DNA from 4 places in the Kitasatospora sp. NPDC097643 genome. Region 1 is predicted to be linked to each of the others. Evidence: riboswitches for the same ligand, from Rfam matches in the RefSeq annotation. Region 1 holds a riboswitch; each other region holds the start of a gene.

What was found. Region 1 has a riboswitch for cyclic di-AMP ahead of ABTY15_RS23290 (M23 family metallopeptidase). Riboswitches for the same ligand answer to the same signal wherever they lie in the genome.
Region 2: another riboswitch for cyclic di-AMP. It lies ahead of ABTY15_RS15485 (C40 family peptidase); the one in region 1 lies ahead of ABTY15_RS23290 (M23 family metallopeptidase).
Region 3: another riboswitch for cyclic di-AMP. It lies ahead of ABTY15_RS05125 (M23 family metallopeptidase); the one in region 1 lies ahead of ABTY15_RS23290 (M23 family metallopeptidase).
Region 4: another riboswitch for cyclic di-AMP. It lies ahead of ABTY15_RS06100 (transglycosylase family protein); the one in region 1 lies ahead of ABTY15_RS23290 (M23 family metallopeptidase).

The regions. Positions count from the first base shown of each region.
Region 1 covers NZ_JBEOSA010000037.1:36,302-44,108, forward strand. The annotation lists gene ABTY15_RS23275 (HelD family protein) at 1-280, opposite strand, end outside; gene purB (adenylosuccinate lyase) at 390-1,829, shown strand; gene ABTY15_RS23285 (MFS transporter) at 1,852-3,384, opposite strand; cyclic di-AMP (ydaO/yuaA leader) riboswitch at 3,699-3,879, shown strand; gene ABTY15_RS23290 (M23 family metallopeptidase) at 3,882-4,868, shown strand; gene ABTY15_RS23295 (APC family permease) at 5,251-6,789, shown strand; gene ABTY15_RS23300 (DUF2470 domain-containing protein) at 6,823-7,542, opposite strand; gene ABTY15_RS23305 (MFS transporter) at 7,730-7,807, shown strand, end outside.
Region 2 covers NZ_JBEOSA010000020.1:36,229-44,035, reverse strand. The annotation lists gene ABTY15_RS15510 (Lrp/AsnC ligand binding domain-containing protein) at 1-23, opposite strand, end outside; gene ABTY15_RS15505 (rhomboid family intramembrane serine protease) at 65-847, opposite strand; gene ABTY15_RS15500 (hypothetical protein) at 1,050-1,313, shown strand; gene ABTY15_RS15495 (NYN domain-containing protein) at 1,532-2,893, shown strand; gene ABTY15_RS15490 (C40 family peptidase) at 3,094-4,137, shown strand; cyclic di-AMP (ydaO/yuaA leader) riboswitch at 4,409-4,562, shown strand; gene ABTY15_RS15485 (C40 family peptidase) at 4,573-5,721, shown strand; gene ABTY15_RS15480 (C40 family peptidase) at 5,950-6,996, shown strand; gene ABTY15_RS15475 (hypothetical protein) at 7,146-7,807, shown strand, end outside.
Region 3 covers NZ_JBEOSA010000005.1:20,604-28,410, forward strand. The annotation lists gene ABTY15_RS05105 (hypothetical protein) at 240-1,352, shown strand; gene ABTY15_RS05110 (hypothetical protein) at 1,349-2,101, opposite strand; gene ABTY15_RS05115 (sensor domain-containing protein) at 2,218-2,961, opposite strand; gene ABTY15_RS05120 (hypothetical protein) at 3,206-4,090, shown strand; gene ABTY15_RS05125 (M23 family metallopeptidase) at 4,213-5,052, opposite strand; cyclic di-AMP (ydaO/yuaA leader) riboswitch at 5,065-5,223, opposite strand; gene ABTY15_RS05130 (YiaA/YiaB family inner membrane protein) at 5,442-5,732, shown strand; gene ABTY15_RS05135 (alpha/beta fold hydrolase) at 5,895-6,722, shown strand; gene ABTY15_RS05140 (TetR/AcrR family transcriptional regulator) at 6,778-7,347, shown strand; gene ABTY15_RS05145 (SpoIIE family protein phosphatase) at 7,486-7,807, shown strand, end outside.
Region 4 covers NZ_JBEOSA010000006.1:12,159-19,965, reverse strand. The annotation lists gene ABTY15_RS06110 (glycoside hydrolase family 13 protein) at 1-1,426, shown strand, start outside; gene ABTY15_RS06105 (LacI family DNA-binding transcriptional regulator) at 1,452-2,471, shown strand; gene ABTY15_RS06100 (transglycosylase family protein) at 2,690-3,958, opposite strand; cyclic di-AMP (ydaO/yuaA leader) riboswitch at 3,966-4,128, opposite strand; gene ABTY15_RS06095 (sirohydrochlorin chelatase family protein) at 4,562-5,545, opposite strand; gene ABTY15_RS06090 (DUF397 domain-containing protein) at 6,105-6,368, shown strand; gene ABTY15_RS06085 (ATP-binding protein) at 6,574-7,155, opposite strand; gene ABTY15_RS06080 (Sco1979 family transcriptional regulator) at 7,573-7,807, shown strand, end outside.

The DNA of each region.
Region 1 (7,807 bases):
GGTAGCGGACGGTGCCGTCGCGCTCGTCGAGCCGGCCGAAGCAGAGGCCGCGTTCGACGGCCTCCAGCCGGGCGGCGCGGTCGGCGGCCTCGCGGGCGCGCACCTCGCGTTCGAGCCGGGCCTGGTGGGTGCCGCCGGCGGCGGCCTCGTCGAAGGCGTGGTCGCGGGTGCGGCGGGCCTGGGCCCGGGCGGTGTCCAGGCGTGCGTAGAGCCGGGTGAGGTGGGCCTGTTCGGTGTGCAGTGCCTCGGTGAGTGCGGGTTCCGCTGGAAATCCATGCATCGATGTGGTATCCTTGCGGCGAGAAGTTTGTGGAGCGTCACCTGATTGACGTTCAACCGGCCCAGCCTAGCCGGTCCGCCGACGTTTGGCGTGACCTCGGCTGTTAGGCTTGCGAAGCGTGAGCGCGAAGCCCCAGATCCCCAATGTCCTGGCCTCCCGGTACGCCTCGGCGACCCTGGCCCAGCTCTGGTCCCCCGAGCACAAGGTGGTCCTCGAGCGCCACCTGTGGCTCGCCGTCCTGAAGGCCCAGCAGGACCTCGGCGTCGAGGTGCCGGCCGAGGCCGTCGCCGACTACGAGCGGGTGATCGACCAGGTCGACCTCGGCTCGATCGCCGCCCGTGAGCGGATCACCCGCCACGACGTGAAGGCCCGCATCGAGGAGTTCAGCGAGCTCGCCGGGCACGAGCAGATCCACAAGGGCATGACCTCCCGGGACCTGACCGAGAACGTCGAGCAGCTGCAGATCCGTCAGTCGCTGGAGCACGTGCGCGACCGCACGGTGGCCGTGCTGGTCCGCCTGGCCGGTCTGGCCGCGCAGCACTCCGAGCTGGTCATGGCCGGTCGCTCGCACAACGTGGCCGCGCAGGCCACCACCCTGGGCAAGCGCTTCGCGTCGATCGCCGACGAGCTGCTGGTCGCCTTCCGCCGCCTGGAGGAGCTGATCGCCCGCTACCCGCTGCGCGGGATCAAGGGCCCGGTCGGCACCGCCCAGGACATGCTGGACCTGCTCGGTGGCGACACCGAGAAGCTGGCCGAGCTGGAGCGCCGGGTGGCCGGCCACCTCGGCTTCGACAACGTGCTGACCAGCGTCGGCCAGGTCTACCCGCGCTCGCTGGACTTCGAGGTGCTCACCGCCCTCGTCCAGCTGGCCGCCGCGCCGTCCAGCCTGGCCAAGACCATCCGCCTGATGGCCGGCCACGAGCTGGTCACGGAGGGCTTCAAGGAGGGCCAGGTCGGCTCCTCCGCGATGCCGCACAAGATGAACACCCGCTCCTGCGAGCGCGTCAACGGCCTCGCCGTCATCCTGCGCGGCTACGCCTCGATGACCGGCGAGCTGGCCGGCGACCAGTGGAACGAGGGCGACGTCTCCTGCTCGGTGGTGCGCCGGGTCGCGCTGCCGGACGCCTTCTTCGCCTTCGACGGCCTGCTGGAGACCTTCCTGACCGTCCTCGACGAGTTCGGCGCCTTCCCGGCCGTGGTCGAGGCCGAGCTGGACCGCTACCTGCCGTTCCTCGCCACCACCAAGGTGCTGATGGGCGCGGTGCGCGCGGGCGTCGGCCGGGAGACCGGGCACGAGGTCATCAAGGAGCACGCCGTCGCCTCCGCGCTGGCGATGCGCGCGGGCGCCCGGGAGAACGAGCTGCTGGACCGGCTGGCCGCCGACGAGCGCATCCCGCTGGACCGGGCCGCGCTGGACGCGCTGCTGGCCGACCGGCTCTCCTTCACCGGTGCGGCCGGCGCCCAGGTCGCCGAGGTGGTCCGCCAGGTGGAGGCCGTCGCGGCCGCCTACCCGGAGGCCGCCAAGTACGCGCCCGGCGACATCCTCTGACGCAATCGCCGGAGGCTCTAGGTCAGCTCTCCGAGGGCCCTGCCGCCGTTCCGGTGGCGGGGCCCTCGTGCGTGTGGACGTGGCCCGGGTCGAGCGGCGGGGTGGTGCCGCAGCACCACTCGCAGTCCGGCTCGGCCACCGGGTGGTCCTCGGGCGCCAGCACGTTGCCCCGGACGGTGGTGAAGGCGATCAGCCCGCCGCCGGCCAGCAGCCCGGCGCAGATCAGCATCGCGGTGTGGAAGGCCGAGTCGACGGCCGACGGCACCCGGTAGGCGTCGCCGCTCAGACCCGCCAGCGCGGGGAGCGCGGCGACGGCGAGCAGCCCGGCGGCGCGGGCGGCGGCGTTGTTGACGCCGCTGGCGATGCCCGCGTGCCGGACCTCGACGGCCGCCAGGACGGTCGCGGTCAGCGGCGCGACCAGCAGCACCATGCCGCAGCCCATCACCGTGACGGCGGGCAGCACGTCCACCCAGTAGGAGGAGCCGGGGCCGATGCGCAGCATCAGCAGCACCCCGGCGGCGCACAGCAGCGGGCCGACGGTCAGCGGGATCCGCGGGCCGATCCGCTTGCCGAGCCGCCCGGCCCGGGCCGACAGGGCCAGCATCAGCACGGTGATCGGGATCAGCGCCAGCCCGGAGACCAGCGGGGAGAACCCGGCGACGATCTGCAACTGCACCACCAGCAGGAAGAACACGCCGCTGAACGCCGCGTACACGCAGAGGGTGACCAGGTTCACGGCGGTGAACAGCCGGGAGGAGAAGAGGCCGAGCGGCAGCATCGGCTCCGGCGCGCGGCGCTCCACCCGGAGGAAGGCGATGCCGAGCACCACCCCGGTCGCCCCGGTGAGCCAGACGCCGGGGGACAGGCCCTCGCCGGCCGCGGTCAGTGCGTAGGTGACGGCGCCGAGGGCGAGCGCGGCGAGCAGCGCGCCGGGCACGTCGAAGCGGCCGGTCGCGCTCTCGTCCCGGCTCTCCGGGACGAACCGGGAGGTCACCGCGACGACGGCGGCGGCGAGCGGCAGGTTCAGCAGGAAGATCCACCGCCAGCCGGGGCCGTCCACCAGCCAGCCGCCGAGGAAGGGGCCGACCGCGGCCGACACCCCGCCCAGGCCCGACCAGAGGCCGACCGCGGCCGAGCGGTCCTCCGGGTGGAAGACCGCCTGGAGCATGGCGAGCGAACCCGGGGTGAGCAGCGCCCCGCCGATGCCCTGCACGGCGCGGGAGGCGATCAGCACGTCGATGGTCGGCGCGGCGGCGCAGGCCGCGGAGGCGGCGGCGAACCAGACCACGCCGATCAGGAAGACCCGGCGCCGGCCGTACCGGTCGCCGAGTGCGCCGCCGAGCAGGATCAGCCCGGCGAGGGTGAGCAGGTAGGCGTTGAGCGTCCACTGGAGGGAGGCGAGGGAGGCGCCGAGGTCGGTGCCGATCCGGGGCAGGGCGACGTTCACCACGGTGCCGTCGAGCATCGCCATGCTGGAGCCGAGCACGGTTGCCAGAAGTACCCAGCGTCCCTGCGCGGTGCCCAGGCGCAGGGTGCCGGCGGCGGAGGTGGTCACGGCCTGATCCTGCGCCCGACGGGGCTGACGTGACAAGGGTCACCGGGGGCGTGTCGGTGGATCGCGGTGCGTGATCGAGCGGGTGCGCTGCGCTGACGGTTTCGGCGCAGCGTGCTGGATCAGTGGCACCGGGTCAATGGATTGTGCACGTACTGTGCAGCCGATCATCCGCAGCGTCACCGCATTCCGCGGAATCGACGCGGATTCGGGAGATCGACATTGCTTCACCCGGACGGATGGGTTTTAGTTCAGCGACCGCCCGGCCAGCCCGGACGGATCCACCGGGTGGAACGCCGAGTCCTGCCGCTGCCCGGTGGTTCGAAACGAACTCTGTACGGCAGGAGCGGGGGACCCACAGGTAAGTCGCCGGACAGGAATTCACGCGCTTTCACGTGCCGAATTCCAGGACCGGCTTGGGGTGAAGCCGCACATGCGGCCGGGCGAACTCCAGCCCGAACCCGACAGCTCACCTCGCAGGCGTCGGAGAGGAAACTTCCATGCCTGCTCAGGCTCGTCGTATCACCCTGCCCCGCGCCGCCCGCATCGGCATCGCCACCGCCGTCACCGGCGTCTCCTTCGCCCTTCCGCTCGTGACCGCGATGAGCGCCTCGGCCCACACCACCCCGGCCGCCCCGGTCGCGCACACCTCCAGCTGGACCGGCGCCACCAGCGTCGACGCCAAGCCGGCCGCTCCGGCCGCCCCGGCCGCCCCGGCCGCCGCCAAGGCGCACGAGAGCTACCGCGTCGTCAGCGGTGACAGCCTGTCGAAGATCGCCGAGGCCAAGCAGGTCGACGGCGGCTGGCAGGCGCTGTACGAGCACAACCGCGAGGTCGTCGGCGCCAACCCGAACCTGATCTTCCCGGGTCAGCAGCTCGCGCTGGCCGGCCACCAGGCCGCGGCCCCGGCCGCGCCGTCCTCGGACGCCGCCCCGGCCAAGCCGGCCGCACCCGCCGTCAAGCCGCAGGTGAAGACCGAGGCCGCCAAGCCGGCCGCCCCGGTGCAGACCCAGGTGCAGACCGCCGTCGCGCCGAAGCCGGCCGCCGCCGTGACCGCCGCCCCGGCCGCCGCCAGCACCTCCGGCTTCGTCGCCCCGCTGGCCCACCCGGTGCTCGGCGAGGCCTACGGTGTCGCGGGCTCCATGTGGGCCTCCGGCCACCACACCGGCCAGGACTTCGTCGCCGCCACCGGCACCCCGCTGCGCGCGGTCGCCAACGGTGTCGTGGTGAAGGCCGGCAACGGCGGCGCCTACGGCAACGAGGTCGAGATCAAGCTCGCCGACGGTCACTACGCCCAGTACGCGCACCTCTCGGTGATCGGTGTGACCATCGGTCAGACCGTCACCGTCGGCCAGCAGATCGGCCTCTCCGGTGCGACCGGCAACGTGACCGGCCCGCACCTGCACTTCGAGATCCGTACCGGTCCGGAGTACGGCTCGGACATCGACCCGGTCGCCTACCTGCGGGCGCACGGCGTCGCGCTCTGACCCCTGGGGTCGGGAAACACATAGGGACTACCGCTGATGCGGGGCGAACGACCTCCCGGGATGGTCATGTCGGGTGACCGCTTGACCGGGTGATCGCCGCACCAGTGGACATGGGCGCGGGACACGCCCAGGCCGGCCCGGCTCGCGAGACCTCCGTCGCGAGCCGGGCCGGCCGCTTTCGTTTCCGGGGGCGGCTCCGGGGTTCCGGGGCGCCGCGTCCGAACAGCGGGTGGATCCGAACCGAACAGGGCGTCAACTTCCGCGCCGACTTGTCTGACGATCTGTTCCTTGCGACGGTTTTCGCCCCACCCCGATGCTGTCGGGCAGTCAGCGCCCGGCCTCTCCGGCGGGCGGCACAGCCACGGCGCACGGAGGAGGCCGCATGGCCGTCCAGAGCGGGGACACGACCGGTGAGCGGACCGGGGGAGGTGGGGTCGACCGGCTGAAGGCGAACTCGGTCGGCCTGGTGGGGGTGGTCTTCATGGCGATCGCCACCGCGGCCCCGATCACGGCGATGACCGGCAACCTGCCGATCATCGTCGGGCAGGGCAACGGCGTCGGCGCGCCCGCCGCGTACATCGTGGCCACCGTGGTGCTCACGGTGTTCTCGGTCGGGTACGTGGCGATGGCCCGGCACATCACGGCGGCCGGGGCGTTCTACGGGTACATCTCGCACGGGCTCGGCCGGGTGGCCGGGATGGCCTCCGGGCTGCTCGCGGTGCTCGCGTACATCGTGTTCGAGGCCTCGATCATCGGTTTCTTCGCGTACTCGCTGCGCGGGCTGGTGCGGACGCAGCTGGGGCTGGACCTCGGGTGGGGCTGGTACGCGCTGTTCGGGCTGGCGGCGATCGGGGTGATGGCCTGGTTCGACCTGCACCTGACGGCGCGGGTGCTCGGGGTCGCGCTGGTGCTGGAGATCGGTGTGCTGGGCGCGGTCTCGCTGGCCGTGCTGTTCTCCGGCGGCGGGCCGGACGGCATCGTCGGCGAGGCGGTCAACCCGGTGAACGCGCTGAAGGGGGTGGGCGGTTCGGGCGCGGCGGCGGCCGGGCTGGGGCTGTTCTTCGCGTTCTGGTCCTGGGTCGGCTTCGAGTCGACGGCGATGTACGGCGAGGAGTCGCGCGACCCGAAGCGGGTGGTGCCGCGGGCCACGCTGATCTCGGTGGTCGGGGTCGGCCTGTTCTACGTCTTCGTGTCCTGGATGATCGTCTCCGGCAACGGGGTCCAGCACGCGATCGACCTGGCGAGCGGGGCGGTGGCGGGCAAGGACGGGAACAACCTGTTCTTCGACCCGCTGGGCGCGCACCTCGGGGCCTGGGCGGTCAAGGTGTTCCAATGGCTGGTCGTCACCGGCTCGTTCGCCTGCGCGATGGCCTTCCACCAGTGCGCGGCCCGCTACCTGTACGCGATCGGGCGGGAGGGCTTCCTGCACCCGGCGCTGGGCCGCACCCACCCGCGGTACGGCTCGCCGTACGTCGCCTCGGTGGTGCAGTCGGGGATCGCGGTCTGCCTGGTGGTGGCGTTCCTCGCGGCCGGGATGGACCCGTACGTGCACCTGTACTCGCTGCTGGCGCTGTTGGGCACGATGGCGATCCTGATCGTGCAGACGCTCTGCTCGTTCGCCGTGGTGGGGTACTTCCACGTGCAGCGCCGGCACCCCGAGACCCGGCACTGGTTCCGCACGCTGGTCGCGCCGCTGGTGGGCGGGGTGGCGATGGCCGGGGTGGTGGTGCTGCTGGTGCTCAACAAGGACGCCGCGGCGGGGGCGGCGGCCGACACGCTGCTGTTCCGGCTGATCCCGTACCTGGTGATCGGGGCCTTCCTGGCCGGGATCGCGCTGGCGCTGACCATGCGGAGCCGACGGCCGGAGCGGTACGCGCGGATGGGGCGGATCATTCTGGAGGACGCCGCCGAGCGGAATTGACGTCGAGTCAGAAGTGGCTGCCCGTCCGTCGGTTCAGTGCCGGTGGGCGGGCAGCGCGTGCCGGGCGGCGGTCAGCATGTCGTGCATGCGCTGCCCGAACTCGTCGGTGCCGTCGGCGGGTTCGGGGAAGACCAGGCGGACGTCGCGGTGGCCGTGCGGGTGGTCCAGGCGCAGCACCAGGCCGTGGCGGTCCAGGGCGAGCGGGCGGACGTCCGGCTGTCCGGCGAGCAGGGCCGGGTCGAGCAGCCGGGTGAGCAGGGCGAGTTCCTCGGCGTGGTCGTCGGCCAGGTGGGTGAGCAGGGCGGCCTCGTAGCGGGCGAGCGGGTCGGCGCCGGCGAGGGCGAGGTCGGCGGCGGTGAAGGCGCCGGTCCCGTACGGGGTGGCGAGGACGGCGTGCGCCACGTCGACGTGCAGGTGGACGCTGAGGCCGTCGTCGGCGAGGTGGGCCAGGTGCAGCCGGCCGGCCATGGTGAGGCGGGCGCGGACCCGGTCGCGGACGGCCACGGGGGCGATGTCGGTGACGTCCAGGACGACCGGGAGCGGGTCGGTGGCGCGGGCGGCGGCCGCGGTGAGCGGGGCGTCGAGCGGGGCGCGCAGCCGCAGCCGGGAGCCGTGGACGGACACCGGGGTGTCGAGGTCGTGGTGCTCGCCGCCGGTGCGGACGGTGAGGGAGGAGGTCGCGGCGAGCAGGCCGAGGAGCCGTTCGGCGAGGGTGGGCTCGGGCGCGTCGGTGTCGCCGGCGGGCTGGCTCATGGTGGACCTCCAGGAAGTTAGGTGAGCCTAACCTAATGGGGGTGGGGTGGTGTGGCAAGTGGCGAGGGTGGGCGTGAGGGATTGCTGCTTTGGGGGATAGGCAGCGCTTGCAAGTATTCGTCGTTCGGTCGTATTGTCGACGCTGGTAGTTGCGCATGCAACGAGTCTCTTCGGAAAGCGATCCCTCATGCCCCTCGCGCTCCTGGCGCTGGCGATCAGCGCCTTCGGCATCGGCACCACCGAGTTCGTGATCATGGGCCTGCTG
Region 2 (7,807 bases), on a different contig from region 1:
ATCAGGACGATGGCGGTGATCACTGTTCGGGCTCCTTTGTGGGGTGGCGCCAGGGTATCGGTCGTCAGCCGGGTCGTCTCGGGGGGCGGCTGACCGCCGTGCAGGCGTAGAGGAAGCCCGCCACGAAGCCGATCACGTGCACCAGGTACGCCACCCCCGGGCCCGCCGAGTGGACCGACCACCACTGGAGGGCGAACCAGAGGCCGAGCACCAGCCAGGCCGGGAAGCGCAGCGGCAGGAAGAGCAGCAGCGGGACGAGCGTGGTCACCCGGGAGCGTGGGTGGAAGCGCAGGTAGGCGCCGAGGACGGCGGAGATCGCGCCGGAGGCGCCGATCAGCACCCGGGTGGAGTCCGGGGTGTGCGCCTCGGCGAGGGCGAAGCCGTACGAGGCCAGGCTGCCGGCGGCCAGGTAGAAGAGGACGAACCGGGCTCGGCCCAGCCGCTGTTCGACCGTGGGGCCGAAGACGTGCAGGAACAGCAGGTTGCCCAGCAGGTGCAGCCAGCCGGCGTGCAGGAAGAGCCCGCTGAGGACGGACAGCGCCGGGTGCTTGCCGGGGGTCGGGGCGGCCGGGCAGCCGGGGACGGGGTCGGGGGCCTCGGCGAGCTGTTCGGCGGTGAGCGGGTGGCCGGCCAGGAGTTCGGCGGGGACGGCGCCCCAGCGCTGCTCGTACCGCTGTTCCGCGCAGACCCGGGACCGGCCGCTGCCGTACAGCGGGTTGAGCCCGGCGGCCGGGCCGAGCAGGAAGACCAGGGTGTTGACCGCGATCAGGGTGTAGGTGACCGCCGGGGCGGTCGCGGCCGGGCGACCGTCCCGCTCGTCGGTGTGGCCGGGGGCCGCGAGTGCCATGGGCCCAAGCATCCCTCCGGCCCGGGCGTGTGACACCGCGCTGTACGGCAGGTGGCCCAACCGTCACGTTCCGAACAACCGGTGGTCCTGATGGTTGCCCCAGGCAATAGGCTTGGGGCGGGCATTCCCGCCTCCCGCCGCCGACGCCGGGGCTCCGGGGGGAGCGCCTAGCCCACGCAGGGACCACCCGAGAGGACCCCCGATGACCGTCCCCGCCCTGACCGCCGAGACGCGCTGGCGCTGCACGCTGTGCGGCAACCTCACCCGGTTCGACGTGACCCGCTCCGCGCGGGTGACCGAGTTCCTGCACTTCGACCTGGCCGGCGACTCCAAGGTCGAGGAGACCGAGGTGCTCAGCGAGACGATCGAGTCGGTGCGCTGCCGCTGGTGCAACGCGGTGGACCAGGTCGAGCTGGTGGCCCGTCCGGGCGCCGAGGGCGTGGAGGCCCCCGCCGAGCAGGGTTGATGTTCCGCCGGTGCGGTGGACGGTGCGCGGCGTGGCCGTCCACCGCACGGGACAATACAGACAAGACGCACGGAGCGTGACGACAGGGACGGCGGCCGCGGGCCGCGCCCCGATGGACCAGGATCGGAGCCGAGGACGTGGTGGACGCAGCGAAGGAGCCCGCCGACCCGCAGGGGCGGCAGTCCGCTGCGGATGCGCCGGCGTCGGCTGTCGAGCCGGTGGAGACCGCCGCCGAGGGCGTGCCGTCCGAGCCCGGTGTCGAGCACGTGGTCGAGCGGCTGGACCGGCCGCTGCCTGAGGGAGTGCGCCGACGGGTCGTCGGTCTGGCGGCGGACGCGCTCGGCGGGCTGCCGCCGGGCGAGCTGCCGCAGAGCCTGCGTCAGTACGCCAAGTTCACCCCGGCCCGGCGGGCCAAGTACGCGGCGACCGCGCTGGCCGCGGCGCTGGAGTCCGAGCCGGCCTTCCGGGTGCGGATAGCGGAGCGGCTGCGGCTGGGTCAGCCGGACCTGGTGAAGGCGCTGGAGTCGGGCAGTGTTCCCGGCGCCGCCGATCCGATGGACGTCGCGGCCGCCGCCTACCTGGTGCGGTCGGCGGGTTGGAGCCGGCTGGTCGCGGAGGCCGGGGAGGAGGCCGAGCGGGCCGGTGCCGAGGGCGCCGCCGCGGAGGCCGCCCGGCTGGTGGAGAAGCTCCAGGCCGAACTGGCCGAGGTCCGGGCCACGGCGCGGGCCGACCTGGACCGGCAGCGGACCGAGTCCGAGGACGTCCGCCGGGAGGCCGAATCGCTGCGGAAGAAGGTGCGCTCGCTGGAGAGCGACACCCGCCGGGCGCAGGCCGAGACCCGTCGGCTGACCGGGGAGCTGGAGGCCGCGAAGGCGCAGGCGGCCGCCGAACGCAGCGCGGCCGAGGGCGAGGCGCGGCGGCTGCGGCACCGCGTCTCCGAGCTGGAGAACGCCGCCGAGCAGGGCCGGCGGTCGGCCCGCGAGGGGCGCAGCGTCGAGGACATGCGGTTGCGGCTGCTGCTGGACACGGTGTTGCAGTCGGCGCAGGGCCTGCAACGGGAGCTGGCGCTGCCGGTGTCGCAGATCCGCCCGGCGGACCTGGTGGAGGCGGTGGTGCCGGGGGCGGCCTCGCCGAACGACGTGGCCCGGCGCGGGCTGGCCGAGGACGATCCGGCGCTGCTGGACCAGCTGCTGGCGATCCCGCAGGTGCACCTGGTGGTGGACGGCTACAACGTGACCAAGACCGGCTATCCGACGCTGCCGCTGGAGCAGCAGCGGATCCGGCTGCTGGGCGGGCTGGCGATGCTGGCCCAGCGCACGCAGGCGGAGGTCACCTGTGTGTTCGACGGCCAGGACCTGGACGTACCGGTGATCATGGCGCCGCCGCGCGGGGTCCGGGTACGGTTCAGCCGGACCGGCGAGACCGCGGACGAGCTGATCCGGCGTCTGGTCCGGGCCGAGCCGCAGGGCCGTCCGGTGGTGGTGGTGTCCGCCGACCGGGAGGTCGCGGAGGGCGTGCGGAAGGCGGGTGCGCGCCCCGTCGCCTCGGTGCTGCTGCTGAACCGGCTGGCACGGCCCTGACCGGTGCCCCGACGGAATGACGCCTGGTCAGCGCCTGGTTTGCGGGCGTGTGGGGATCCGGTGAAGTCATTGGCGGAAGTGGCGTTCACGCCTTCGGGGGAGTGGCGGAATGCTTGGATCTTCACTAGGGTCTGGCGTCAAACCTATTTTCCGGATTCTCACTCGTAAGGGTGAGGCCGATGGAAGAAGGAGCCGGTCCCTTGGCCTCCCACCGCCGTCCCAAGCAGCCGAGTCGCGCGCGGGTCTCCGTGCTCACCGCTGCTGCTGCGACCGCGGTCGCCCTCTCCGCCCAGGTCGCCGCCCACGCCGCGCCGTCGCCGTCCCCCAAGAAGGAGGACGTGAAGGCGCAGATCGACCAGCTCCAGGAGCAGCAGGAGCAGGCGGCGGAGAAGTACAACGGCGCCAAGGAGCGGGCCGACCAGCTCCGCAAGCAGGCCGACCAGCTCCAGGACCAGGTGGCCCGCAGCCAGGAGCAGATGACCCAGCTGCAGACCGGCCTGGCCGCGGTGGCGGGCGAGCAGTACCGCACCGGCGGCATCGACCCGTCCGTCCAGCTGATGCTCTCCTCCGACCCGTCCGGCTACCTGGACAAGGCGTCCAGCGTGCAGCAGGCCAGCGCCAGCCAGGCCGAGGCGCTCAAGGGCCTGCTGGACCAGCAGCGCCGGCTGGACCAGGAGAAGGCCGAGGCCGCGGCCGTCCTCGCCTCGCTCGACTCCACCACCAAGGACCTGAACCAGGCCAAGGCGGACGTCAACCAGAAGCTGAAGGCCGCGCAGGACCTGATGAACTCGCTCAGCGCCTCCGAGCGGGCCGCGCTGCGCGCCCAGCAGGCGCAGGACGACCGTGCCTCGCGCGGCACGGACCGCCCGGACCTCGGCCCGCTGCCGCAGGCCAGCGGCTACGCGGGCGTCGCCGTCGCCAAGGCGATGAGCAAGCAGGGCTCGCCGTACGTGTGGGGTGCCACCGGCTCGTCCACCTTCGACTGCTCGGGCCTGATGGTCTGGGCGTACGGCCAGGCCGGCGTCTCCCTCCCGCGCACCTCGCAGGAGCAGGGCAACGTCGGCACCCGGGTGCCCTCGCTGGACCAGGCCCAGCCGGGCGACCTCGTCATCTACGGCAGCGACCGGCACCACGTCGGGATGTACATCGGCAACGGCATGGTGGTGCACGCGCCGCACACCGGTGACGTGGTGAAGGTCATGAAGGCCGACGCGATGCCGATCAACACCATCCGCCGGGTCTGACGGACCGGCAGATTCCGGGGCTTCCCGGCCGGCCCGGTGATTCGATCAGCTCCGTGTAGGGCGACGATCACCAGCGGTCATCTTCACAAAAGAACTTGGGTATTCTTACGTCATTTTTCTGACAAGGATTTGAACGGATCACGGTTCAGTTACTAGGGTCGTGCTTCGAACCACCGCACTGTCGATCACCCAGCCCGGGTGGCGGCGGTGGTACCGCCGAGTTCGTGAAGCAGCGGGGCAGGCCCAGTGCCTGGCCGACAGGGGAGCCCAGCAGTCGGGGGCGCTGTGGAGCGGAGCCGGGGAACCACGTTCCTCCGGGGTGAATCGGCGCCAGGTCGGCCGCTGGAACGGCCGTGAGGCGTCGTAGGGCATGCTTCCGGCCCGAACCCGTCAGCTCACCCGGTAGGCGGACGCAGGAAGAAGGAGTCCGCCTTCGTGGCGTCCCATCGTCGTCCCAAGCCCGCCGGCCGTGCCCGCGTCTCCATCCTGACCGGTGTGGCGGCCGCCGCCGTCGCCCTCTCCGCGCAGTCCGGCGCCCACGCCGACCCGACGCCGACCAAGGATCAGGTCAAGGAGCAGGTCGACCAGCTCAACGAGCAGGCCGAGCAGGCGACCGAGAAGTACAACGCCGCGCAGGAGAAGCAGCAGCAGCTGCAGAAGCAGGTCAGCGGCCTCCAGGACCAGCTGGCCCGGCAGCAGGAGCAGGTGACCGACCTCCAGGGCGGCCTCGCCGAGATCGCCGGCGAGCAGTACCGCAGCGGTGGGATATCCCAGACCGTTCAGCTGATGCTCTCCGCCAGCCCGGACAACTTCCTCAACCAGGCCGGGACGCTGAACCAGGCCGGCAGCACCCAGAAGGGCCAGCTCAAGCAGCTCCAGGACGAGCAGCGCAAGCTCGACCAGGTCCGCGACGAGACCCAGGGCAAGCTCTCCGAGATGGAGAGCACCACCCAGCAGCTGAAGACCTCCAAGGAGGAGGTCCAGGCCAAGCTGAAGGCGGCGCAGGACCTGCTCAACACGCTGACCGAGCAGGAGCGCCAGGCGATCCGCGCGGCCGAGGAGAAGGCCGCCGCCGACGCCAAGGCCAAGGCGGACGCCGCCGCCAAGGCCGAGGCCGCGAAGGCCGCCGCCGACCGCGCCTCCCGCGACAGCAACCGCACCGACCTGAGCGCCCCGTCCACCCCGGCCCCGGCCGCCACCAGCAAGCCCGCCCCGGCCCCGGCGCCCGGCAGCTCGCGCGGTGCCGCCGCGCTGTCCTACGCCGCCTCCAAGCTCGACAGCCCGTACGTCTACGGCGCCACCGGCCCGAACTCCTTCGACTGCTCCGGCCTCACCAGCTGGGCCTTCGCCCAGGCCGGCGTGTCGCTGCCGCGCACCTCGCAGGAGCAGGCCGGCGCCGGCACCCGGATCGGTACGGACCTCTCCCAGGCCCAGCCCGGCGACCTGCTGATCTTCTACAGCGACGCCCACCACGTGGGGATCTACGCGGGCAACGGCCAGGTGCTGCACGCGCCCAAGCCCGGTGCCGTGGTCCGCTACGAGGCGGTCTCCAACATGCCGCTGTCCTCCATCGTGCGGGTCTGATTCCCGCTCAGGCCCTCGCAGGCCCGGACCTTCCCCGTGAAGGCCCGGGCCTGCGGCTTTTCCCGGCGGCCCGGGCAGATGTCCGATTGCGGATCAAATATTCGGTCCTGGAGGGGTTTGGACTCACTTGCCCGGACTCGCTAACGTCTGCCACCGGACTCCCGCTCGAGGGCCGCCCGCTCCGGTGCGGCCGCGGGGCCGCACCGCAGGATTGGAGCCGCTGCCGCCATGCCCGTGCACCGCCGTTCCCAACTGCTCGCCCGTGCGCTGGTGCTGACCGCGGCCGCGACCACCGCCCTGGGCGTCACCACGGCCGGCACCGCCCAGGCCGCCCCCGGCGCGCCGGACGGGCCGAGCCGCAAGGACGTCAAGGCGCAGGTGGAACAGCTCTACGACGAGGCCGAGCAGGCGTCCGAGCGGTACAACGCCGCGCAGGACGCCCAGCAGCGGCTCCAGGTTGAGACCACCGTCCTCCAGGGCGAGATCGCCGTCGCCCAGGACCAGCTCAACCAGCTGCGCGGTGACCTCGCCACGGTGGCCGGCGCCGAGTACCGCGCCGGCGGCATGGCGCAGACCGTCCAGCTGATGCTCGCCAGCGACCCGGAGGGCTACCTGACCCGGGCCCGCACCCTGGACCAGGCCGCCGAGCGCCAGCAGGAGACCCTGCACGAGCTGGTCACCCGGCAGCGCCGGCTCGACCAGCGCCGCACCGAGACCTCCGCCAAGCTCGCCGAGCTGGAGCAGGCCCGCCGCTCGCTCGCCGACAGCAAGCAGCAGATCCAGCAGCGGCTGACCAAGGCGCAGAAGCTGCTCAACAGCCTGGACGTCGCCGAGCGCACCCGGCTGGCGGCCCAGGACGCCCGGGAGGCCGAGCAGCGCGCCACCCGGGGCACCGACCGGCTGGACCTCGGCACCGCCCCGCCCGCCTCCGAGCGCGGTGCGGCCGCGCTGGCCGCCGCCGTGCAGATGATCGGCTCGCCGTACGTCTACGGCTCCACCGGGCCCCGCGCGTTCGACTGCTCCGGTCTGATGTACTACAGCTGGCGGCAGGCCGGAGTGACCCTGCCGCGCACCTCGCAGGCCCAGGCGTCCGCCGGCCAGCGGGTCAGCCTCTCCGAAGCACGGCCGGGAGACCTGGTGATCTTCTACCGGGACATGCACCACGTCGGTATGTACGCCGGCGGCGGGGTGATCGTGCACGCCCCGTACCCGGGCGCCAAGGTCCGCTACGAGAGCGTCACCGCGATGCCGGTCGCGGGGGTGGTCCGGCTCTGAGCCCGACCGGCCCGATCCCGTCCGACCCCGCCGGCCCGCCCCGCCGTGCGCCGGCCCGCCGTGGCCTGTCCCGGCGCGGTGCGCTGCTGCTCGCGGTCGGCGGGCTGGCCCAGCTGTCGCTGCCGCCGGCCGTCCCGACCGCGACCGCCGTGCGGCCGGGGGCGGACCGGCGGGCCGAGGTGGCGGCGCTGCTGGACGCCCGGGCGCGGGCGCTGGCGGCCACCACCGGGCTGCCGCCGGCCGAGGCCGGGTACCGCAACCTGGTGCTCGCCGGGGCCGACACGCCGGAGCGGCTGACCGTCGCCGCCGATCTGGCGGTCCGGATCGCCGGGTACGACGGGGACCCGGTGGTGTACCCGCGCCGGATCACGCTGGCCCGGGCGGACGGCGGCTGGCGGGTCGAGCGGGAGGAGAGCGCCGGCGGGCCCCCGGCACTCTGGGACCTCGGCCCCGTCCGGTCCGCGCCCGGCGCGCACTGCCTGGTGCTCGGCCTCGCGGACGGCCCCGACCCGGCCGGCCTGGTCCCGGTGGCGGACCGCGCCACCGCGGCGGTGAGCGAGGTCTGGGGCAGCGCCTGGCCGGGCCGGCTGCTGCTCGAACTGCCCGCCACCGAAGCCCAGTTCGCCCGGCTGCTGGAGGCCGACCCGGCCGGCTGGACGGGCATGGCGGCGGTCACCGTGGCCGCCCCCGGCGCCCCCTGGCACACCCCGGCGGACCGGGTGCTGGTCAACCCCGAGGCGTACGGGCGGCTCAGCGACTTCGGCCGCCAGGTGGTCGTCACCCACGAGGCCACCCACGTCGCGACCAGGGC
Region 3 (7,807 bases), on a different contig from region 1:
GAAATCCACAGCAGTCACCCGGCCCGCGGGCTCACCGGTACATCCCCGGTGCCTCGGCGCCTTGGCCAGTGCACGGGCCGGCGCGGAGGAGCAGCCCGCGGGTCGTCTGCGTTTTCCGGGGCCGTCCGGTGAGTGTGTCGTACCCACGGCCGTCCCGGGTCGTTCCCGAGGTGGGGCCGCAGCGCTACAGTCTGCGCGGGGTTCCGCAACGCAGCGGCGCGGGCACAGGGGGTAGGCGGATGGTGAAGGCGCGGCAGGGCACCACGACGGCCCTGCGGACCGTGCAGCGGACGGCGGCCGGCGCGCTGGCCGGGACCGGGCTGGTCGGGCTGCTGCTGTTCTCGTTCGGCCGGGAGCACGTCTGGCAGGCGCTCGGCGGCGGACTGGTGGTGGCCGGGGCCTCGGCGGTGCTCGGCGGCGCGCTCGGCTTCCTGTTCGGGGTGCCCCGGGTGCGCGGCGGCGCCGGCGAGCCGCAGGGCACGTACGCGCCGAACACCAACCTGGAGCAGGTGTCGGACTGGCTGACCAAGGTGCTGCTCGGCGTCGGGCTGACCCAGCTCGGCTCGCTCGGCGAGCGGCTGCACCAGCTCGGGGCGGCGCTGGCGCCCGCGCTCGGCGGGGAGGACGGCGCCGCGCCGTTCGCGGCCGCGCTGGTGCTGTACTTCCTGGTCTTCGGGTTCCTGGCCGGCTGGCTGGTGACCCGCCTGACCCTGCCGCAGGTGCTGACCAACGCCGACGACCAGGCGCTGGAGCTCTTCCTCGCCGGGCAGGACCGCGACCGGCGGGGCGACAAGGTGGGCGCCGACGACCTGCGGGTGCGCGCGATGCAGCACCTCGGGCTGCTGGGCGGCAGCGCGGAGCAGCCCGCCGCGCTGGCGGCTCAGCTGCCGCCCTCCTCCTCGGCCTCGGCCGGGCCGGAGGGCGTGGTGGCGGAGGTCCGGTCGACCGCGCGCCGCTCGGCGCTCACCGCCGACCAGGTGCGGGACCTGTTCGCGGACGGTTCGGAGGGCCGCCGGATCCAGGCGCTCGCGCTGATGCAGGGCGACCCCGCGCTAGCCGACCTGCCGAGCGTGCTGGAGGCGATCGAGCGGCCCCGCTCGGGCTTCGAGCAGTACCACGCGCTGCTGGCCGCCCGGGGCCTGCTCTCCCGGCTGCCCGCCGGCGAGGCGCAGCGGCTGCGCGACGCGGTGGCCGGTCAGCTGGTGCTGCCGGACGGCATCCCGTACGGCTCGGACCGCAGCTGGCTGGCGGAGAAGATACTGTCCCGGCTTCAGGTCGCGGCGTTCCTGCCTCAGCAGTCGGCCGCACCGGCCCCCGCCCCGGTGGAGGCGCCCCCGGTGGAGAACCCCTAAGGCGCAACCCCGGCTCCGGGCGTGGCGGCCCGGCGGCGGTGGTCGGCGGCCCGCAGCACCAGGACGCGCCGGGTGCGCCCGTCCCCGGCGCCCGGGAGGCGGTGGACCTCGCTGGCGATCCGGCGCTCGCCGAGCGCGTACCGCAGCCCGTCGAGGTGGCCGCAGCGGCGGCCGCGGCCGTCGCACAGCGGCTGGACGCGGACCTCGCCGGCCGGGGAGGTGACCCGGACCAGTTCCGCCAGTGCCGCCAACTGCCGCTCCGGGCCGAAGACTTCGGGGTAGGCGAAGAGCAGGTGGCCGCTCAGGGTGAGGGCGAAGACGCCGTCCGCGAACGGCAGCCGGGGCAGCGCGGCGGCCAGGTACCACTGTGGGTGGGCGGCCGCGTCGGCGGTGAACAGCCGGCGGGCGCGGTCCCAGCTGCGCAGGTAGCGGTCCGCGCGGTGGGGGTGCGGCGGCGGGTACCGGGCCGGGCGGGCCGCCATCGCGGCCGCCATCGACGCCCGGCCGGCCAGCGCGTGGGCGGCGACCTCGGCCCGGGGCAGGGCGTACGCGGGGTCGACGGCGATGACCCGGCAGCCGAGCCCGCGCGCCTCGGCGGCCAGTCCGGCGGCGCCGCCCGGGCAGTCCAGCAGCGGTCCGGGCAGGGCGGCGAGCCGGGCCCGGGTGAGGCCGAAGAGCCCGCAGTACTCGTCCAGCGGGCGGGAGGTGACCAGGACGCCCGGGGTCACGGCCGGGGTTTCGGCGGACACCCGGCCATCCGAACACGGCCCGGCCCCGTCCGCACTCGGGAGCGGATCCGGAGTGCGGACGGGGCCGGGTGGGGCCGGGTGGGGCCGGTTCGGGCGGGCTGAGCGGCGGGCGCGGGTCAGCCGGCGAGCAGGCCCCGGACGGCGACCCGGTGCACCTTGGTCAGGCCGCGGACCAGCTGCGCGGTGAGCAGGACGATCAGCAGCCCGGCCAGCGAGACCCCGGCGATCTGCCAGACCCCCTGGACGTCGTACACGTGCCGGACGTTGTCGCTGTCGCGGAAGTCGAAGACCCGGTACCCGTGCCAGGAGGTGTAGGTCGGGAAGACCCAGTGGTAGACCGGGTAGAGCGCCATCGCCCAGCCGAGCACCAGGAACACCAGCGACACCGAGAAGGCGAACACCGCCCACGGGAACATCAGCACCTGGTACAGCGCGCCCTTCCAGCCCGCCGCGTCCGCCAGCCGCGCGGTGATCGCCCCCCAGCCGCCCGGCCGGACCTGACGCACCGGTGCCGGACCGGGCACGTCCAGGGCCAGCATGCCGCGCGCCCGGGCCCGCTCCAGCCGGCCGAAGCCGCGGCCGGCGGCGGTCAGCCCGGCCAGCATCGGCAGGCCGAGGACGGTGACGAAGGTGCCGACGCCCAGCGCGAACAGGGTGATCGCGACGCTGAAGCCGGCGACCGCCACCGGCAGGCCGGTCAGCAGGAAGCCGAGCTCGCGGTAGTGGTGCGCGGAGAACGGCGCCCGCCAGAACGCCGGCGGCTGCTCCGTCCGGCGCACCCGGGCGCCCGGGTACCCGTCACGGCCGTACCCGCCGAAGGCGTCCCGGTCGCGGTCCTGCGCGTGCTGGATGCTGCTCATGTTCCGGCCTCGGCCCCTCGTTCTCGGCTGCTGCTGTCCTCGCCTGCTGACGTCCTCAAGTCTTCTGGAACCGCGGGCCGGAGGGCATCCGGTGCGCTGCCGGACCGGGGGTGGGGTTAACCCCCCGGTCGGTCGACGGCGCCCGGGGTTCGGTGGTGCTCGCGGACGGCCGGGCGCGGGCCGGTGACGCGGACCGGGACCAGGCTGCCGACCCCACCCGCGACCAGCGGTTACCGTTCGGGCTATGAACGACGAAGACCTGCGGCTCGCCCCGCGCACCAGGGCCGCCGACCTGCTCGCCTGGGCGGCGGAGCAGGGCCGCACCCCGGTGGCCGAGGCGCCGCTGCGCACGGTGCTGGCGCTGCTGGAGCTGGGCGGGGGCAGGATGCACGACGGCTGGCCCGAGCTGACCTCGAACGCGGTGGAGCACCTGCTGTACGAACGACTCCACCTGTACGTCCAACCCGCGCCGGAGGAGGACCCGTTGGCGTACGGCGAGGCGGTCCGACTGCTGATCGACCACCAGCGGGCGGCCCGGCGGCTGAACGCCAAGCGCCAGGAGCGGCTGCACGCCGAGGCCGAGTGGCAGGGCGAGGTCGCCGCCGGGCTGCTGCGCCGCGCCGACCTGGTCACCTGGCCCCGGCTGTACGCCCTGCTGCTGCACGCGCACGACGTGGACCTCACAGACGGGGCGGACGGCGCGGCGGTACGGGACTGGCTGACCGGCTTCCGCGCACTCGCGGAGGAGGAGCGGCTGGCCGCGTTCGCCGCACTGGTGCCGACCGGCTGGCTGGACGAGATCGACGAGCAGGGGTGGGGGCCGGCCCGGGTGCTCTCGGTCGGCATGGCCACCGACGGCGCGCGCCGACTGCTGGAGCAGGGCCTGATGCGGCGCAGCTACCGCAACCTGGCCGAGCTGACCGCCCTCGGGCGGCCGATGCCGGACGAACTGGCCGGGGACTTCGGGCAGTTCGAGGACGCGGCGGCGGAGGCGGCGCTCGTGCTGTGCGGGGAGTGGACGGTACCGGGGCTGCCGCGGCTGCTGATCGAGGAGTTCCCGGAGCTCGCGCCGGAGCCCGGGCAGGAGGAGATCGACGCGTACCTGGCGCAGCTGCCGCCGGAGGAGTGAGCGCGAGGGCCCCGGCCGCCGTGGGGCGGGCCGGGGCCCTCGTCGTTCGGGGGTGTCGCCGTTCGGGGTCCTCGTCGTGCGGGTCCTCGTCGTGCGGGTCCTCGTCGTGCGGGGGTGTCGCGTCAGGGGTTGAGGCCGTGCTGCTGGAGCCAGGTCTCCGGGTCGACCGGGGCGCCGCCACCGGGGCGGACCTCCAGGTGCAGGTGCGGGCCGGTGACGTTGCCGGTCGCGCCGACCTTGCCGATCTGCTGGCCGGAGGCGACCTTGCCGGAGGCCTTGTTGATCGCGGAGAGGTGGTTGTACCAGATCTCGGTGCCGTCGGGCAGGGTCTCGATGATCCGGTAGCCGTACGCGCCGGCCCAGCCGGCCGAGGTGATGGTGCCCTGGCCGATCGCGTACACCGGGGTGCCGGTGTCGGCGGCGAAGTCCAGGCCGGTGTGCAGGTGCGCCCAGTAGCGGGCGCTCTGGCCGTAGTGGGCGGAGAGGTAGTAGTCGCGCAACGGCAGGGTGAGCGCGGCGGCCTTGGCCTTCTCGGCGTCCTCGGCGGCCTTCTTCGCCTCGGCCTCCTTGGCGGCGGCCTTCGCCTCGGCCTCCTGCGCGGCCTGCACGCGGGCGCTCTCCTCGGCGGCGGTGCGCTGGCTGTCGGCCTGAAGCTGGATGCGGGCGGCGAGCGCGAGGCCGGGGTCGGCGGAGAGGGCGACCGGGGTCTCGTCCGGGGCCTCGACGGCGGGCGCGGCGGCCGGGGTGGCGGAGGCGAAGCCGGTCGCGCCCAGGGTGGCGGCGACCGCGGTGACGCCGAGCAGCGGGGAGGCCCCGCGGGTCTGACGCGGCATCCGGTGGCGGTTGGCCTCGGCCTCCGGGCCCGGGAATCCCTCCTCGGGCCCGTCCGGCGCGGGGTGGTCGAGGAGCTGGGTACCGGCTGCGGGGCCGGCGGGGTGTGCCGGGGTGTGCGTCGACGCCACGGAGGCGCGCTCCTTTCCTTCCTTCGCGCCTACCGGGTTAGCTGACGGGTTCGGAGCAGGAAGGTCTCCTACGGCCGGGCCGGAGCCCCGCCGATTCACCCCAAGGAACGTGGTTCCCCGGCTCCCTGACCTGCCCGGAGGCCGGCCGGCGGGATTAGGCGACGGCGCACGGTGCCGTCTGGGTACGGCGTTGACGACCGCGCTGCGTTATCAAACGTTAATCCTAGGGCGCCCTGATTCCAAGCCATCGGCCCACCCTTCGCCGCACCCTTCGCCGCACCCTCCGCCCTCACCGGCACCACCCCGCACGATGGGGCGTCAACGAACGACCCCTTATCTGAGTACCCGTACTCATGTGTCGGCGACCTGGCCGACCGCATCCTGGCGGCATGAGCGCACCGATGCAGACACGCACCACGGCCGCGTACTACATCCAGGCCGTCCTGTCCTTCGCCCTGTCCGGCAGTGCCCTCGCTGTCGGCATCGCCTACCTGCCGGTCGGCGGCTGGACCCGGGCCTTCCTCGGGATCGGCCTGCTCTACACCGTCACCTCCTCGTTCACGCTGGCCAAGGTGGTGCGGGACCGGCAGGAGACCAACGAGATGGTCACCCGGGTGGACCAGGCCCGGCTGGAGAAGCTGCTCAGCGAGCACGACCCGTTCAAGGTCGAGGGGGTCTGAGGGGGTCTGAGCACGTCTGAGCGGGTCCGGGCGCCCGAGCGGGTCGCGACGAGCAGGATCGACTTCGGGTCGATGGCTTGACGGCTAAGGCTATTAGCCTTAGCTTTATGGCTATCGGCAGCACCGCCGATGACAGTCCCCGGCGGACCGAGGAGGCCCACCATGAACGGCACCAGCACCCCCGCCACCCAGTACCTCGACGTCCCCGGCGGCCGGATCGCCTACGACGACACCCGGCAGGGCGACGGCGCCCCCGTCGTCCTGCTCCCCGGGATGCTCGACACCCGCGCCGCCTACCGGCACCTCCACCCGCTGCTCACGGCCGCCGGCCGCCGGGTGATCACCATGGACCTGCGCGGCTTCGGCGAGTCCTCGATCGTCTGGGACGACTACTCCCCCGCCGCGATCGCCACCGACGTCCTCGCCCTGCTGGACCACCTCGACATCGACCGCGCCGTCCTGGTCGGCAACTCCTACACCGGCGCGACCGTGGTCAAGCTCGCCGGGGACGCCCCCGAGCGGGTCGCCGGCATCGTCCTCCTCGACGCCTTCGTCGAGAACCTCCCGCCGAACGCCCTCATGCGCGGCGTCGTCCACGCCATGGGCACGATGCTCGTCCACTGGCCCGCCTTCTGGGGCTTCTACCACCGCAAGATGGCCTACCCCGGTGCCAAGCCCGCGGACTTCGACGCGTACGTGAACGGGCTCGTCGCCGCCATGCGCACCCCCGGCCGCAAGACCGCCATCCGCGGCCACGTGCGCGGCGACTCGGCACCGATCGGCTGGAGCGCCGCCGTCCACTGCCCGGCGCTCGTCCTGATGGGCAGCAAGGACCCCGACTTCCCGAAGCCCGAACTGGTCGCCGACCGGCAGGCCGCCGCGCTCAAGGCGCGGAAGGTGATGATCGAAGGGTCCGGGCACTACCCGATGGCCGACAACCCGCAGGCCACCGCCGAGGCCCTGCTGCCCTTCCTCGCCGAACTCGGCTGACCCGCCGGACCCGCCCGACTCGCCCGACCACCGCTGCCACGGAGAACCCGACACCATGCCCCGCGTAGGCCTCACCCCCGAGCAGGTCGTCGACCACGCCCTCGCCCTCATCGACGAGCAGGGCACCGACGCCCTCACCCTCGCCGCCGTCGCCGCCCGGGCCGGCGTCGCCACCCCCTCGCTGTACAAGCACGTCAGCGGCGGACTCGCCGAACTGCGCCGGCTGATCGCCGTCCGGGTCACCGAGGAGCTCGCCGACCGGCTCGCCGAGGCCGCCGTCGGCCGCAGCGGGGACGACGCCGTCGCCGCCGTGCTGCGCGCCTACCACGCGTACGCCACCGAACACCCGCACCGCTACAACGCCCTCCCCCAGGCCCCGCAGCCCGACGACGACCTCACCCGCGCGGCGACCCGGCTGGTCGGAGTGATCATCGCCGTCCTGCGGGAGTACGGCCTCGACGGCCCCGAGGCGATCCACGCCGCCCGCACCGTCCGCTCCCTCGCCCACGGCTTCGCCTCCCTCTCCATCACCGGCGCGTTCCAGCTCGCCGAGGACCTCACCACCACCCAGACCCGCCTCATCACGCTCCTCACCAACGGCCTCCACAGCTGGCCCTCCCCCTGAGCGGAGGGCGGACGCCGGTGCCGGTGGGACGGCCGGGTCACCATTGATCCGCATAAGAAATAAGGTGTTAAGAACCGAGTGCCCGCTGGGGCACCCCTAGGGCACCCACCCCCTCGGAGCGGAAAGGCCGGGTATCCGATGGACCTGACCTCGCCGTGGCTTCCCCCGGCCGAGGACGAGGGCCGGACGCCGCGCAGCAGTCCCACGGCCCGCAGTGCCATGCGCTGCGTGCGGTTACTGCTCGGCTGCACCAGCGCCGCCGAACTGCTCGGCACCGTCCTGGCCGAGGGCCCGAGTTGGATCACCGGCGAGGGTTCCGCGCTCTACCTGCTGGATTCCGCCGGAATGCTCCGGCTCACCGCCTCGCACGGGCTGCCGGACTGGGTCCACGAGCGCTACGGCGTCGTCGATCCGGCCGGCGACCTGCCCGCCGCGATGGCCCTGCGGCTGCGCCGCCCGT
Region 4 (7,807 bases), on a different contig from region 1:
CGCCGTGGACCCGATGTTCGGCACCCTGCTGGACGCCGACGGCCTCATCCGCGACGCCCACGAGCTGGGCCTGCGGATCATCGTCGACCTCGTCCCCAACCACTCCTCGGACCAGCACGAGTGGTTCCAGCGAGCCCTGCGCGAGGGTCCTGCGTCCCCGCTGCGCGACCGCTACCACTTCCGGCCCGGCAAGGGCGAGAACGGCGAACTGCCGCCCAACGACTGGGAGTCCATCTTCGGCGGCCCGGCCTGGACCCGCACCGAGAACCCGGACGGCACCCCGGGCGACTGGTACCTGCACCTGTTCGCCCCCGAGCAGCCCGACTTCAACTGGGAGAACCCGGCCGTCGCCGACGAGTTCCGCTCGATCCTGCGGTTCTGGCTCGACATGGGCGTGGACGGCTTCCGCATCGACGTCGCCCACGGCCTGGTCAAGGCCCCCGGCCTGCCCGACATCGGCGGCTCCGACCAGCTCAAGCTGCTCGGCAACGACGTCATGCCGTTCTTCGACCAGGACGGCGTGCACGCGATCTACCGCAGCTGGCGCAAGATCCTCGACGAGTACCCGGGCCAGCGGATCGGCGTCGCCGAGGCCTGGACCCCGACCGTCCAGCGCACCGCCAACTACGTGCGGCCCGACGAGCTGCACCAGGCCTTCAACTTCCAGTACCTGGGCACCGACTGGGACGCCGCCGCGCTGCGCGAGGTCATCGACGTCTCGCTCGACTCGATGCGGCCGGTCGACGCCCCCACCACCTGGGTGCTCTCCAACCACGACGTCACCCGGCACGCCACCCGCTTCGCCAACCCGCCGGGCCTGGGCACCCAGATCCGCACCGCCGGCGACCGCGAGCTCGGGCTGCGCCGGGCGCGGGCCGCGACCCTGCTGATGCTCGCGCTGCCCGGCTCCGCGTACGTCTACCAGGGCGAGGAGCTCGGCCTGCCCGACGTCGTCGACCTGCCGGACGAGGTCCGCCAGGACCCGTCCTTCTTCCGCCAGGCCGGACAGGACGGCTACCGCGACGGCTGCCGGGTGCCGATCCCGTGGTCGGGCGACCAGGCCCCGTACGGCTTCGGGCCGGTCCCGAGCGGGCCGTCCTGGCTGCCGCAGCCGGCCGAGTGGGCCGCACTGAGCGTCGAGGCGCAGACCGGCGACCCGGACTCCACCCTGGAGCTGTACCGCAGCGCGCTGGCCGTGCGCCGGGCGCGGCCCGAGCTCGGCGCCGGCACCGGCGTCGAGTGGCTGGACGGCCCGGAGGGCACCCTGCTGTTCCGCCGCGGCGCCTTCGTCTGCACCGTCAACGCGGGCGGCGAGCCGGTGCGGATACCCGCGCCCGGGAGGTTGCTGCTCTCCTCGGCGGAACCCGTGGTGGACGGGGACGAGACGGTGCTCGCACCGGACAGCACCAGCTGGTGGGCGGTCTGACGTGGTTGCAATAGGCTCTGGGACCGTGACTACGGCGCGACTCTCAGACATCGCGGCGCAGGCGGGGGTCAGCGAAGCCACCGTCTCCCGCGTACTCAACGGCAAGGCGAACGTCTCCGCCGCCACCCGGCAGACCGTGCTGGCCGCGCTCGACGTGCTCGGATACGAGCGGCCGACCCGGCTGCGCCAGCGCAGCGCCGGCCTGATCGGGCTGATCACGCCGGAGTTGAGCAACCCGATCTTCCCGGCGCTGGCGCAGGTCATCGAGCAGGCGCTCAGCCGGCACGGGTACACGCCGGTGCTGTGCACCCAGACGCCCGGCGGCTCCACCGAGGACGAACTGGTGGAGATGCTGGTCGACCGGGGCGTGGCGGGCATCGTCTTCGTCTCCGGGCTGCACGCCGACTCCACCGCCGACCACGACCGCTACGCCCGGCTGGCCGGGCGCGGGGTGCCGTTCGTGCTGATCAACGGCTTCAGCGAGCGGATCGCCGCGCCGTTCATCTCGCCGGACGACCGGGCCGCGATGTGGATGGCCGTCCAGCACCTGGCCGAACTCGGCCACGAGCGGATCGGGTTGGCCGTCGGGCAGAAGCGGTACGTCCCGGTGCTGCGCAAGATCGAGGGCTTCACGGCGGCGATGCGCGAGGTGCTCGGGTACAGCGCGGAGGAGGCCGGGAACCTGGTCCACCACACGCTGTTCAGCGTGGAGGGCGGGCACGCGGCGGCCGGTGCGCTGCTGGACAAGGGCTGCACGGCGATCGTCTGCGGCAGCGACCTGATGGCGCTCGGGGCGATCCGGGCGGTCCGGCAGCGCGGGCTGTCGGTGCCGCAGGACGTGTCGGTGGTCGGCTTCGACGACTCGCCGCTGATCGCCTTCACCGAGCCGCCGTTGACCACCATCCGCCAGCCGGTCGAGGCGATGGCCACGGCGGCGGTGGACGCGCTGCTGGAGGAGGTCGGCGGGAACGCCGCCCAGCGCGGGGAGTTCATGTTCCAGCCGGAGCTGGTCATGCGCGGCTCCACGGGGGCCGTCGCGCGCTGAGGACGGGCAGAACGGGGACGGGCCCCGGAGAGCGGTTGCTCTCCGGGGCCCGTTCCGTGTGCGCGCTCAGCCGCGGCGCACGACGAGCAGCGAACGACGAGCAGCGAACGACGAACAGCGAACAGATAACAGATGTTGAAATCTGTTATCTGTTCGCTGTCGTCTGTTATCTGTTACTCGTCACCCGTCGCCCGGTGACGGAGACCCGTCGGCGGGGCTCAGACCCGGCCGGCGAAGTCCGGCGCCCAGTTGGCGATGGTCTGCTCGCGGACGCCGACGCTGGGGTTGGCGGCCTCGACGTACTTGCCGCCGCCGACGTAGATCGCGACGTGGTAGACGCCCGAGTCCTGGCCGTTGTTGGACCAGAACAGGAGGTCGCCCGGCTGCAGCTTGTCCAGCGAGACGTGGGTGCTGGCGGCGGCCTGGTCGGCGGCGACGCGCGGGATGCTGACGCCCGCGGCGCGCAGCGCGGCCTGGGTCAGGCCGGAGCAGTCCCAGCCGCCGTTGCCGGTGCCGCCGTAGACGTAGGCCTGGCCGACCTTCGACTCGGCGAAGGACACCGCGGCGGCCATGCTGCCGGTGGCGGCCTGGGCCGGGGCCTGGGCGGCCGGCTTGGCGGCCTGGGTCTGCGCGGCCGGCTTGGCGTTCACGGCACCGCCGTTGCTGTCCTGGCCGGACTTCTGCGAGCGGTCGAACCAGTTGAAGTCGCCGGACTTGGTCGAGGTGCCGGACTGGCCGGCCCAGGCCTGGCCGTGGTCACCGAAGTGCAGGTGCTGGCCCGGGTAGATGGTGTTCGGGCCCTCGGTCAGGGTGCTGCGGTTGAGCTCGTACAGCCGCTCCCAGCCGCCCTGGACGTTGTGCTTGTCGGCGATCGAGGACAGCCAGTCGCCGGCCACGACGGTGTAGTCGTCGTTGGCGTCCTGGCCCTGGTGCTGCTGGGTCCAGGTGCTCTTGGCGGAGTCGGCGGAGGTGGCCGAGTCCTGGGCCGGGGCGGCTGGCTTCGCGGCCGGGGCCGGGGTCTGCGCCGGGGCGACCGGGGCGGCCGGCTTCGCCGCCGGGGCGGCGGGCTTGGCGGTGGTCGCACCGGCGGTGGTGTCGACGACGGCCGGGGCGCCGCCCTTGGTCAGGCCGGCCTGGATGGAGCAGACGGGCCAGGCGCCCGGGCCCTGGGAGGCGAGGACCTTCTCGGCGACGGCGATCTGCTGGTCCTTGGTGGCCAGGTCGGCGCGCGCGGCGTAGGCGGTGCCGCCGAAGGCGGCCCAGGTGCTGGAAGTGAACTGCAGGCCGCCGTAGAAGCCGTTGCCGGTGTTGATGGCCCAGTTGCCGCTGCTCTCGCACTGGGCGACCTTGTCCCAGGTGGCCACGGAGGCGGCGGAGGCGGTGCCGGTGGTGAGGCAGGGGATGGTGAGGCCGACGCCCGCGACGCCGATGGCGGCGATCACGCGGCGGGTGCGGCTGGACAGGCGGGTGCCGTTGGTGGGCAGCATGAAGACGCGGTCCTCTCCCACGCCTGCGAGGTGAGCTGTCGGATTCGGGCTGGAGTTGCCCGGCCGCGCTGTGGGCGCGGCTTCACCCCTAGCCCTGGACCGTTCCGGGGATCGGTCCGGGGCGACTTACCTGTGGGTCCCCCGCTCCTGCCGTGGTGCGTTTTCGCGCTGCCAGGGCATCCGACGGCAGGACTCGGCGTTGCGGATGAACTGGGTCCGTGTGGTCACGAACGGGGAGCACGTTAAGCAGACTTAAGTTCAAACTGCAAACACCTGTGATGCTCGTCACGGCTCAGTGGGAAGTGCTGGAACTGCCGTCCATCATGATCGGAAATGACCGTTTTTCGGCAACAACCATCTGAGTACGCACAACTGTCGTTCCCTCAGGGGTGAGGTGGCGGTGCGTCGGGTCGCGCAGGGGCGTGTCCGGCCGACGGGGGGCGCGGGTGTGAATTCACCGCGGGGGAGTGCGCCGTGCAGGAATGAACAAACAGCGACAGAACGGACATCACGCCCATTGGTCGCTTAACTCCCGTACGGGGCAAGACGAGAGGGCCCGGAACGCGAGCGTTCCGGGCCCTCTGGTGGGCGTCTGCGCCCCGGCTACTCGCCGACGGTCTCCCCGGCGGCCTGAGCGGCCTCCAGGGCCCCCTCCCGGCCCTCCGGGCCCGCCTCGGCGCGGCCGGCGGCGTGGGCGCCGTGGGCACCGGCGTGGGCCTCGACGTCGTCCTCCGCCTCGGGCGCCGGAGCCGGCAGCGCGGCCAGGTAGGTGGAGGCGATCAGCTGGCCGACGGTCGGGTACGCACCCAGCGGCGCGGCCGACGGGCAGCCGGTCTCCTCGGCGGCCGTGGCGAGCAGCTCGGCGTCGGCCTCCGGGCCGATCACCAGCGGGGCCAGCGCCGGGCGCAGGGAGCCGGTCTCCTTGAGGTGGTTGACGGCCGCGGCGACCGAGCCGGGCACGTCCAGCGCGGCGGCGACGACCGGGACGGCCAGTCGGGCTGCCAGCAGCACGCCGGTGATGCCGGCCGCCGCGGCGGCGTCCTCGCCGCCCACGGTGGTCAGCACCACGCCGTCGGCGGCGGTCGCGATGGCGAACAGCCGGGCCCGGTCGGCCCGGGCCAGCCCGGCCTCGGACAGCCGGACGTGGACGGCCTCGGCCAGCAGCGGGTGCGGGCCCAGCACGTCGGTGACGTGGGCGCCGTACTCGGCGGCGAGGGCGTGAAGTTCGGTCAGGAAGCCGTGCGGGCCCGGCACCAGCGGTACCAGGACCGGGGTGGGCAGGCCGGCCTCGGCGGCCATGGCCAGCAGCTCGCCGACGGTGCGGTCCTCGCCCTGCTCGCCCTCGGCGGCGTCGCCCGGCAGGTAGCCGATCGCGGTCTGCACGCCGTGCTGCTCGCTGCGGACGATCGACAGCAGTTCCTCGACGACCGGGCGGGACTCGGGCCCGGCGGTCGCGGGCACGGCGAGCACCAGGGCCGGGGAGCCGGCGGGGATCTCGGGGCGCTCGGGACGACGGTGGCGCCCCCGCGCACGGGAGCCTGGAGTGCGGACGGGCAGTGGCGCGCCCGGGATGGCTGCGGTGCTCATGCCGGAGATCGTAGGACATCGGCCCGTCAGGCCTGCAGTCGGCTGTCGTACGGGTTTCGCGTGCTGGCCGTGCGCGCGCCGTGCGCCGGCCATCCGCTTTCCGGCGATTTGCCTGCGATTCGGACATATCCGACTCGCCCCTCGCGCGGCTGCCGGTAGGGGTACTGACGCGATCTGCGGGGCCTCGCGTTGCAGCCGTGGCGCGTGAGATGTCTCACAGCCCCGCATCGCTCTGACGGAGCGTCACGAACGGTCGACTCCCGGCGTTCGAAGATCAACATTCAGCGGACAGCCGCTCACGGCCGGTTATCGGACGCCCGGCGATTCACTCGGCTATGTCCGTTTACGTACCGTCAGGAGAAGGGTCCGTGAAGAGTTCAGGACCGCCGGTGAAAGGGCTTGTGCACCTGCAATGTCCCGTGCTGATGCACGTGCACTGCGGCTATCATCGCGTCAAGTGAGGCGTTGTGCCGGGCCGGTACGGGGCCGGTCCGCTCGTTCGGCGGGTGCCGGGGGCGCCGCGCTGGACGACCACTCCGGAGCTCTTCGGGAGATTTCTATGCACGACTCGCAGGACACGCACGGCTCGTACGAGACGTACAACGGGATGGCCGCCGCCGACCTCAAGGGGGTGGTCTGGCAGAAGAGCCTGCACAGCAACTCCCAGGGGAACTGCGTCGAGTTCGCCGCGCTGCCGGGGGGCGACGTGGCGATGCGCAACTCGCGCTTCCCGGACGGTCCGGCCCTCATCTACACCCGCGCCGAGATCGCCGCCCTGCTGCTGGGGGCCAAGGACGGGGAGTTCGACCACCTGGCGGTCTGACCGGCCGCCGCGCTTCGCCATCGGGGGGCCGTCGTGGGTGCTGACACCACGACGGCCTTTGTCTTTTCCGGGTCCTGTGGTGGACCCTGTGGGGCGTCCTGCGGCAGGTCCGGCGGCGGAACCCTGCCGGGGGAGTGGTGGTGCCGCGGCGCCCGGGGTGTGGTCCTCCCGGGGCCTGCCCGCGCCGGCCGCGCGCCTCCCGGCGCTAGGCCGAACGCCGGTGCCGTCCACCGAGTTCGGAACTGCCGAGTGCGGGGACGTTGATGCCCGGGACGTTGATGTTGAGCCCGGGGTCGTCCGGTTCGTGCTCCGACTCCGCCTCGAACAGTGCCCAGACCACCTTGCCGCCGCCCAGCGGGTGCCAGCCCCAGGAACGGCTGAACGACTCCACCAGGTGCAGCCCACGACCGGATTCGGCGACGAAGTCCGCCTCCCGGGCGACCGGCCCGATGCTGCTCGGGTCGCTCACCGCGCAGACCACCTGGGGGGAGCGGTGCACCAGGCTTATTCGGATCGGCAGCCGGCCGTCCGCGGTCGGCTGTGTGGGAAAGTCGTACTCGCCCAGGGCGCCGCCCGACGGGCCGGGCCGTGCGCCGATCGCATGCCGCAGCGCGTTGGTCACCAGTTCCGAGGCCACCAGCGCGACGTCGTCGAACAGCTCCATCAGGCCCCAGCGTTGCAGGGCGGTTCTGGCGAAGTCACGCGCGGTTCTGACAGCTTCGAAGCGGGGAGCGAGCGTACAGGTGACCACATGGGGGTCAACCGCCAAAGCCGTACCGGTGCTCATGAAGAGCTCCTCCCATAAGGGGGCGGACACGGCTGGACCCGCCGGGGTCATGCCGGTCACCTCCGACTCGCTCGGCCGCTCGGCCGCCCCCTCGACCAGGCGCGCGCGCACACGAACGCCCGGTGGCGCGGGGGCGCTGCCGGGTCGGTGCACGGAGTCGCGCGTGGGGTCGACGCGGAGCCCGCGGGATTGCCAGGGATGTGCAGGTGCACGTGCACCATGGTGGTGTGCGCTCACTGCAGATGCAAGAGTCGATTCACGTGCAGTCGCACTATTGGCATATGCAAGCGCCGAATGCACGTGCATCCTGGTGTGTGGAGTGTGGAACTGATAGGAACATCCGTCAGTATCGGCACCGTGAGCGCTCAACTGATGGCAGACTGTGCGCTGTTTGCCCTAGGTGGAGGTTTCGACCGCATGACCACAGTTCAGCCGGGCGGCGGCTCGATGGTCCGCCGGATCCTCCTCGGCTCGCAGTTGCGTCGCCTGCGTGAGGCGCGCGGCATCACCCGCGAGGACGCGGGCTACGCGATCCGTGCCTCCGAGTCCAAGATCAGCCGCATGGAGCTCGGCCGCGTCTCCTTCAAGGAGCGTGACGTCGCCGACCTGCTCAGCCTGTACGGAGTGGACGACGGCCTGGAGCGGGAGGCCC